DNA from 2 places in the Delftia deserti genome. Region 1 is predicted to be linked to the other one. Evidence: riboswitches for the same ligand, from Rfam matches in the RefSeq annotation. Region 1 holds a riboswitch; the other holds the start of a gene.
What was found. Region 1 has a riboswitch for glycine ahead of ACFPFG_RS20810 (D-amino acid dehydrogenase). Riboswitches for the same ligand answer to the same signal wherever they lie in the genome.

Region 1 (4,547 bases):
CCTCGCCATCCATCTCGATCAGCGGAAACACGGGCTGTGCGCCCAGGCGGCGCAGTTGGTGGTCCAGCGCATGGCCAAAGCCGCAGAAGGCCGCGTACTGCCGGTCGCCCAGCGCCAGCAGGCCGTATTGCAGATGCGGCAGGGCCGAGCCCGAGGCCGCGCCCAGCAGGCGCGCAAAGCGGCGCGCGGCATCCGGCGGATCACCTTCGCCGAAGGTGCTGGCCACGAAGAGCACGCGCCGATGGTGGCGCAGCTGCTCGGCATCCAGCCTCGCCACGGATTGCAGGCTGGCCGCCATGCCTGCGCCGCGCAGCACAGCCACGGTGGCCACGGCCAGGTGCTCGGCACGGCCGGCCTGGCTGGCGAAGGCGACCAGCACGGTGTCCTGGCCCGCAGGCGCGGACGGTGGCGGGTCCTCCAGCAGCGCCTGGCGCTCCTTGGCCAGGGCGCGCGCCTTGCGCCGGCGGTCCAGGTAGAGCATCCAGCCCGTGATGGCGAACAGGGGCATGATCAGCGAGGCCAGCGTCATGAAGATGCGCCCCGGCATGCCGAAATAGGTGCCCATGTGCAGCGGGTAGATGGCGCCCACGGCGCGGCGGCCCGTGGGCAGGTCGGCATAGCGCTCGTCGCGCTGCACGGCGCCGTCGGGCAGCAAGGCCATCTGGTTGCGCGCGCGCTCATGGGCGGCGTCGGCATCCAGCCAGCTGATCTGCAGGGGCTGGCCCGCACGCTCGGGCAGACGCAGCTGGGCGAACTGCCAGCCATGGGCGATGCGCTCGAAGGCGGCCCAGCCGGGCGCGATGTCGATGGGCTGCTGCACGCCAGCCGGCTCAGGCCGGCCGCCACCGGGTTTCGAGGACGGCGCCGCGGGAGCGGCCACGCGCGGCGGCACGCCGGCCCAGCCGTCCACCGTGCTGCGCACCACGCCAAAGGCCCAGTACATGCCAGTGCAGGTGAACACCACATAGGCCACCAGGGCCCAGGTGCCCGCCACCGAGTGCAGGCCCCAGAGGAAGGAGCGGCCCTTGAGCGCCGGGTCGAAGCTCAGCCAGGTGCGCCATGACAGCGGCCGGCGCGGCCAGCGCAGGTACAGGCCCGACAGCGACAGCATCAGCAACAGGCCGGCCAGCGTGCCCGTGATGGGCTTGCCGTCATCGCGCGACAGCAGCAGCCAGCGGTGCAGGCGCTCCACCCATTCGAAGAACTCCGTGCCGTGCTGCTCGGGCAGCTGGGCGCCCGTGTAGGGATTGACAAAGACCGTCTGGCCCCGGCGCTGGCCGGCCGGCGGCTTGAAGGCCACCTGGGCCGAGCGGCCGGGCTCGGCAAAGACGGTGATGCGCTGGACCACGCGCTGCTCGCCGGCCTCGCGCAGCGCCTGCGCAATCTGTGGCGGCGCCAGCGGCGCGGCATCGCGCGCGGGCACGGTTGCCGTGCCGGGGTTCATCCAGCCCAGGATTTCCTCGTGGAAGGAGAACACCGCGCCCGACAGCCCGATGACGATGAGCACCGTGCCGGCCGTGATGCCGAAGAACCAGTGCAGCTGGAACCAGATTTTCTTGAAAGTCATGGGGGCGGACGAAGGCAGTCAGATGTCCATCGGTGCGCAACGGAGCATCAGTACGGAGCGGTGCATGGGAGGCGGGCAGAGGGTAGCTGGCAGCAGGCAGTGGTCGTGCATGGCGGCCGTTCGCCAGCCCCGGGCGGCGTCGGCCGGGGCCAGGGAGGGAAGGCGCCATCAGCGCGAAATTCTAAATTGTTCTCATTTACCGCATGTTGCGCGCAGGCGATAGGCCCGCAGGCCGACCTGGGGTTTACGCCTAGCGGCAGCGGCACGGGCCGCCCCCTAGAATCGCCATCAGCAGGAGAGCAGGCGGGCGCCACGGTGCCGGCCTCACCGAAGGCGCAAACTCCCATACACGCTCAGGTTCCGTACTGCAAACTCATCATGCCGTCTGGAGAGCCGCCGCGCGCAAGGCGCGGCGCACCGAAGGAGCAAGCCCCGTCCCCATGGACGGCGGTGAATCTCTCAGGTACCAAGGACAGGGGGAGCGGCAGCTGCGTCACGACGGACGCCGGCTGCTTGCTATTAAATCCATAGCTACCAGCTTCCGCGTGACCGGCACATGCCTTTGAAAGGGCATTGTCATGCGCGTCATCGTTCTCGGAGCCGGCCTGATCGGCACCGCCTCGGCCTACTATCTGCAATCCCTGGGTCACGAAGTGACCGTCATAGACCGCCAGGCTGCGCCCGGCGCCGAAACCAGCTTTGCCAACGGCGGGCAGATCTCGGTCAGCCATGCGGAGCCCTGGGCCAACCCAGGCGCACCGCTGAAGCTGCTCGGTTGGCTGGGCCGGCAGGACGCACCGCTGCTGTTTCGCCTGCGTGCCGACATGCGCCAGTGGCTCTGGGGCCTGTCCTTCCTGCGCAACTGCACGCCCGCGCGCACGCGCCACAACATCCAGCAGATCGTGCGCCTGGGCACCTACAGCCGCGAGGCGCTGCAGCAGCTGCGGTCGGACACCGGCATCCAGTACGAGCAGCGCATGCAAGGCATCCTGCACTTCTACACGAACGCCCGCGAGTTCGAGGGCGCGCTCAAGCCCACCGAGCAGATGCAGGCCCTGGGCTGCGACCGCCGCCTGATCGATGCCGACGAAGCCGTGCGCCTGGAGCCGGCCCTGGCCCATGTGCGCGGGCAGATAGCGGGCGCCACCTATACGGCCGAGGATGAATCAGGCGACGCCAACCTCTTCACACGCGAGCTGGCGCGCATCGCTGCCGCCACGGGCGTGCAATTCCGCCATAGCCACCATGTGACGGCGCTGCGCACCACGGGCGCGGGCGCCAGCCGCCATATCGACCATGTGGAGATGACCAATGCCGAGGGCCGCTACGAACGCATCCAGGCAGACGCCTATGTGCTGGCCATGGGCTCGTTCAGCCCGCTGCTGGCCCAGCCGCTGGGGCTGCGCCTGCCCATCTATCCGGCCAAGGGCTACTCCGTGACCCTGCCGGTACTGGACCCCGCCAAGGCCTATCAGGTCAGTCTCACGGACGACGAGTTCAAGCTGGTGTTCTCGCGCTATACGGGCGCTCAGGGCGACCGGCTGCGCATCGCGGGCACGGCGGAGTTCAACGGCTACGACCGCAACCTGGACCCCGTGCGCTGCGAGGCCATCGTGCGGCGGGTGCAGCAGCTGTTCCCCGGCGCCGGCGATGCCGAACGCGCGCAATTTTGGAGCGGCCTGCGCCCCGCCACGCCCAGCAATGTGCCGCTGATCGGACGCTCGCCCATCGCCAACCTGTTCCTGAACACCGGCCACGGCACGCTGGGCTGGACCCATGCCTGCGGCTCCGGCATGGCGCTCGCCGACCTGGTCAGCGGCAGACAGCCGGCCGTGGATTTCGATTTTCTGGGAGCTGCAGTCATGGACCCGGATCGCAGCGCAGGCACGGTGCGCCCGCGCGCGGTCTGAGGTGCAGACGGTGTGTACCGTGTGTACGGCGTGTACGACGCCTAAGCAGTGAACACCGTCAACACTCCGGCGAAGCGGTGCAGGCGGGCGTCCATGATCTCGGCTTCGGCGACGAAGCCGATCAATGGCACATCGCCCAGTGCGTGGCGCAGGGTGCGCAACTCGGCATCGGGTCCGCCGAACAGGCCACCGCCGCGCCCCCGGCAACTGATGTAGATGGCGCCCCGGATGCGGGGCTGTGTCTCGCCTTCCGGAACTGGTTCTTCAGGCTCCGCCGCATCGCGCAATGCGGCGCCCAGTTGCAGCAGTTCCTGGCGCGCCACCTGGGCCTGGCGGCGGCAGAAGATCACCGAGTGCCCGGCCTCCACGGCCGAGGACAGGGCCACGCCCTGGCGCAGCGGGTCCAGGCCGACCAGGGTCAGTACCTGGGCCTCTTCGGTCAACACGCCGTGGGCCAGGCCCCGGCCCGGCGGCGCAATGGCCGCCAGCGTGGTGCGTACCGTGGTCAGCGCGGGCTGCCAGTCGCTGCCTTCCAGCTCCACGCCCAGCAGTTGCAGCAGGCGCTGCAGGGCCGGATCGCCATCGAGCCCGGTGACCAGGGCGCCACGCGCCTCGGTGATCTCCAGCCCCTCGCCCAGCGGCACACAGCCCTGGGCCATGCCCGTGATGCAGGGCACGCCCGCACCGAAGGCCACGCCTGAAAAGCCTCCGCTAAAAATGCCGCGCGCATCCGCATGCTGCGCATGCAGGTCCTCGGTACGGCAGGCGATCTGCACGCCCTCCACGCCATCGTCCCCGTCATCGCCCACGCCGCCGAACAGCAGGCCGGACTCGGTGCGCTCGGACAGCTCGTACAGCAGCTCGGCCAGCTCGGGCTGGCCACCTCCGGCATGGACCAGGGCCGAATGGGCCGTGAAGCCGGCCTCGCCGCCAGGCGCATGCAGGGGCGCCAGGCCCGAATACAGGCGGTAGTGGGCAGCCGGTACATCGAGCAGCATCACCGCGAGCGCGGAGCCGGACAGGTATTCATGCGACATGGCCAGTACGCTGCCGGCCGAGCAGCCGGCCCA
Region 2 (4,547 bases), 2.3 Mb from region 1:
GCTCGCGCGTCTGCAGGGCCAGGCGGTAGGCGGGCTTGCCGTGCACGTCCACGCTCACGCCGACCAGGCGGCCGGGCAGGGAGCGCTTGAACTCGTCGCGGCAGGCCATGAAGGCGGCGTGCGGGCCGCCGGCGCCCATGGGCATGCCAAAGCGCTGGGTGGTGCCCACCACGATGTCGGCACCCCATTCGCCGGGCGGCGTGATCAGGGTCAGCGCCAGCAGGTCGGTGGCCACGATGAAGGCGGCCTGCCTTGCATGGGCCTTGTCCACGTCGGCGCGCAGATCGTCGATGCGGCCGCTGGTGGCCGGGTACTGGGCCAGCACCGCGAAGTACTCGCCGTCCATCAGCTGGTTCCATTCCTCCAGCGAATTGGCCAGCAGCACCTCGATGCCCAGCGGCGCGGCGCGCGTCTGTATCACCTCGATGGTCTGGGGGTGGGCATCGCCTGCCACCACGAAACGGTTGCTCTTGCTTTTGACGGAGCGCTTGGCCAGCGTCATCGCCTCGGCGGCGGCCGTGGCCTCGTCCAGCATGGAGGCGTTGGCAATCGGCATGGCCGTCAGGTCGCAGACCATGGTCTGGAAGTTGACCAGGGCCTCCATGCGGCCTTGCGAGATCTCGGCCTGGTAGGGCGTGTAGGCCGTGTACCAGGCGGGGTTCTCCAGAATGTTGCGCAGGATCACGCCGGGCGTGTGCGTGCCGTAGTAGCCCTGGCCGATGAAGCTCTTGAGCAGCTGGTTGCGGCCTGCCAGCGCCTTGAGCTCGGCCAGCGCCTGGGCCTCGGTGGCCGCTGGCGGCAGCGCCATGGGCTGGTGGCGCCGGATGGAGGGCGGGACGATGGCGTCGATCAGCGCATCGCGCGATGCCGCGCCAATGGCGCCGAGCATGCGGGCCTCGTCTTCGGGCGCTATGCCGATATGGCGAGCCACGAATTCGGTGGCGTTCTCGAGGGCGGCAAGGGGCTGGGTGGAGGACATCAGCATGGAGGGACCTGTCTCAAAAGCTGAAAAGCGCCAGGGCGGGCCCTGGCGCCCGTCCTGGCCGGAAAGAGGCGTCAGTTGCTCTGTGCGAAGGCCGTGTAGGCGGCTTCGTCGAGCAGCGCGGCCAGCTGGCCTGCGTCGCTGAGCTTGACCTTGAAGAACCAGCCTTCGCCCAGCGGGTCGCTGTTGGCCAGGGAGGGGTCGTCGCGCAGGGCTTCGTTGACTTCGACGATCTCGCCGCTGACGGGCATGTAGACATCGGCGGCGGCCTTGACGGACTCGACCACGCCGGCCACATCGCCCTGGTTGAAGCTGGTGCCCACGGCGGGCAGATCGACGAACACCACGTCGCCCAGCGCATCCTGCGCGTGGAGGGTGATGCCGACGATGGCCGCGTCAGGGTTGGCGGCGTTGATCCATTCGTGGTCCTTGGAATACTGGATGCTCATGGCTTGCTCCGATAGAAACTGAAAAAAACCTGTGAAAGGCGGTTTGAGAAAGGTCAGTGCGCACTGTAGCGGCATGCGATGGCAGGAAAAACGAATCCGCCGAACTCGATCCACGCCAAGCGCGCAGGCTGTCCTCAACCGCGGTGATAGCGGGGCGCCACGAAGGGCGTGGCCTGCACCTGCATGGGCACGGCCTTGCCGCGCACCATGGCCTGCAGCGTGGTGCCGATGGCGGCGCTGCCCGGCTCCACATAGGCCAGTGCCACGGGCTGGTTCAGCGTGGGCGACAGCAGGCCGCTGGTGACCTGGCCGACCTTGCGGCCGCTCGCGTCCAGCAGCTCCGTGCCTTCGCGCACGGGCACGCGCTCCAGGGCCACCAGGCCCACGCGCTTGCGCGTGAGCAGCTCGGGCGACTGCAGCTGGGCCAGCACGGCGGCCGCGCCGGGAAAGCCGCCTTCGCGCTCGCCACCGATGCGGCGGACCTTCTGCACGGCCCAGTTCAGGGCGGCCTCGGCCGGGGTGGTGGTCGTGTCCAGATCGTTGCCGTACAGGCACAGGCCGGCTTCCAGGCGCAGCGAATTGCGCGCGCCCAGGCCCACGGGCCTGACTTCGGGCTGGGCCAGCAGGGCACGGGCAAAGGCCTCGGCGTGGCCGGCGGGCAAGGAGATCTCGAAGCCGTCCTCGCCGGTATAGCCGCTGCGCGTGATGTACAGCTCGGCGCCTTCCCAGTCGAAGTAGCCGCCCGTCATGAACACCAGCCCGGCCGTGTCGGGCAGCAGGCGCTCCATGGCGACTGCTGCCTGCGGGCCCTGCAGCGCCAGCAGGCCCCGGTCGAACTGGGGCTCGATTTCGCAGCGCTGGCCGATGCGGGCCTCTATGTGCGCCAGGTCTTCGTGCTTGCAGGCGCCGTTGACGATCAGGAACAGGTCGTCCTCGCGGCGCACGAACATCAGGTCGTCCAGAATGCCGCCCGCGTCGTTGAGCAGCAGGCCGTAGCGCTGGCGGTGTTCGCCCAGGCCCAGCACGTCCATGGGCAGCAGCGATTCCAGCGCGGCGCCGGCATCCGGGCCGCGCAGGCTGATCTGGCCCATGTGCGAGACATCGAACAGGCCTGCCGCCTCGCGCGTGTGCAGATGCTCGGCCATCAGCCCCTGCGGGTATTGCACGGGCATGGAGTAGCCGGCAAACGGCACCATGCGAGCGCCCAGTTCCTGGTGCAGGTCGAACAGCGGGGTCTTGAGCAGATCGGTGGTGGAGGCAGCGGTCAAGGAGGGACTCTCTTTTCGGCAAGGGGCAAGGCACAACGCCATCCCGGAATCCCGGGATGTCCTGCCCTGCTGTCCGCTTTACCTGAGAGATTCACCCGCACCTTCCATGCGTGGGGCTTGCTCCTTCGGTGGATGGGGCACACCGCCGTGCCCTGCATCTCTCTCCAGCTAGGAACGCCTGCGGCCGTGGCGGCAGGCGGTGCCAGTCCTTTTACCTGAGCGTTCGGGACGAACCCTGCGCCTTCGGCGGCGCCGCTGCCTGTGACCATTGCGGCCGGGCGGGCACTCTCTCCTGACCGGCGCATTCTAGCTGCGGCCGGCCCCTGCGCGGCTGCGGGATTTCCGCGGGCCGACTGCAGCTCCATGCGCTTGCCTGCATGGATGCATTTGCAAATTGCATAACTGTCTAAAAAATCTCCTACATTGAGATGCATCGATATATGAAATCTCGTGAGCGAGAAGGAAGAAGCGCACATGCAGCAGACGCTGGGAGACACATTGGCCTGGCCGGCACGTTACCTGCCGAACAAGGAAGCCCTGGTCGCGTGGGAGGGCGGCGAGCGCCGCGCCTGGACCTATGCACAGCTCGATGCCGAGGTCAACCGCCACGCCCACGGCCTGGCCGAGCTGGGCATAGGCCATGGCGACGTGGTGGCCGCCTTTCTCTACAACACGCCGGCCTTTGTCTTCACCATGCTGGCGGCCGCGCGCCTGGGCGCCATCTTCAACCCCATCAACTACCGGCTGGCGGCGCAGGAGCTGGCCTTCATCCTCAAGGACGGTGCAGCGCGCGCCCTGGTCTTCGAGCAAGAGGGCGGCGAGGTGGCCGCACGCGCCCAGGCCCTGCTCAAGGCCGAAGGCGGGGGTGGCCCTGGCACGGGCGTCGAGCACTGGATCTTTGCCGACGATACCCAGGCCGACGCGCTGCCGATCTGGGCCACGCAGCGCCTGTCCGCCCTGGCCAGCGGCCGCAGCAGCGCGCCGCCACAGGCCCATGTGCGCGAAAGCGATCCTTGCATCCTCATGTACACCAGCGGCACCACGGGCCGGCCCAAGGGCGTGCTGCACACGCACCGCAGCAAGCTGGCGCACAACGCCCTCATGCACCAGACCATGCAGTTCACGCGCGACGACGTGGGCCTGGCCATGGCGCCGCTCAACCACACGGCCGAGCTGCACACCAGCTTTTTGCCGCGCCTGCAGGCCGGGGCCACCCAGGTGCTGCTGCGCCGCTTCGACGTGACCGAGGCCTGGCGCCTGATCCGCGAAGAGCGCGTGAGCTTCTTCTTTGCCGCGCCCACCATGGTCACCATGCTGCTGGCCGACCCCATTGCCTCGCCTGAGCAGGCGCCCGCGCTGCGGCTGGTGGAGTACGGCGGCGCCTCCATGGCGCCGCACCTGATCCGCGAATGGACGCGCAAGGTCGGCAGCGACCTGGTCCAGGTCTACGGCACCACGGAAATGGGTCCCTGCATGTCCGTCCTGCTGCCGCGCGAGCAACTCTCGCACGCGGGCTCGGCAGGGCTGCCCTCCATGGGCCATGACCTCATCGTGGCGCGCCTGCGCGAGGACAACGCCCCCACCGATCCGGCCGAGGCCTGCCTGCCCGGCGAGGTGGGCGAAATCCTGGTGCGCGGCCCCTGCATGATGGCCGGCTACCTCAACCGCCCCGACGCCAATGCCCGCGCCCTGGCGCACGGCTGGTACCACACGGGCGACCTGGGCCACATCGACGACGACGGCTACCTCTGGATCCGCGACCGCATCGACTACATGATCAATTCGGGTGCCGAGAACGTCTATCCGCGTGAGGTGGAAGACGCGCTGGTCGAACACGCCGATGTGCTC

Region 2: another riboswitch for glycine. It lies ahead of gcvT (glycine cleavage system aminomethyltransferase GcvT); the one in region 1 lies ahead of ACFPFG_RS20810 (D-amino acid dehydrogenase).

The regions. Positions count from the first base shown of each region.
Region 1 is NZ_JBHSIH010000001.1:4,326,672-4,331,218, reverse strand. It holds gene ACFPFG_RS20815 (PepSY domain-containing protein) at 1-1,567, opposite strand, end outside; glycine riboswitch at 1,943-2,053, shown strand; gene ACFPFG_RS20810 (D-amino acid dehydrogenase) at 2,146-3,477, shown strand; gene ACFPFG_RS20805 (FIST signal transduction protein) at 3,519-4,547, opposite strand, start outside.
Region 2 is NZ_JBHSIH010000001.1:6,617,874-6,622,420, forward strand. It holds gene gcvP (aminomethyl-transferring glycine dehydrogenase) at 1-985, opposite strand, end outside; gene gcvH (glycine cleavage system protein GcvH) at 1,057-1,431, opposite strand; gene gcvT (glycine cleavage system aminomethyltransferase GcvT) at 1,566-2,699, opposite strand; glycine riboswitch at 2,759-2,877, opposite strand; glycine riboswitch at 2,893-3,004, opposite strand; gene ACFPFG_RS31190 (fatty acid--CoA ligase) at 3,174-4,547, shown strand, end outside.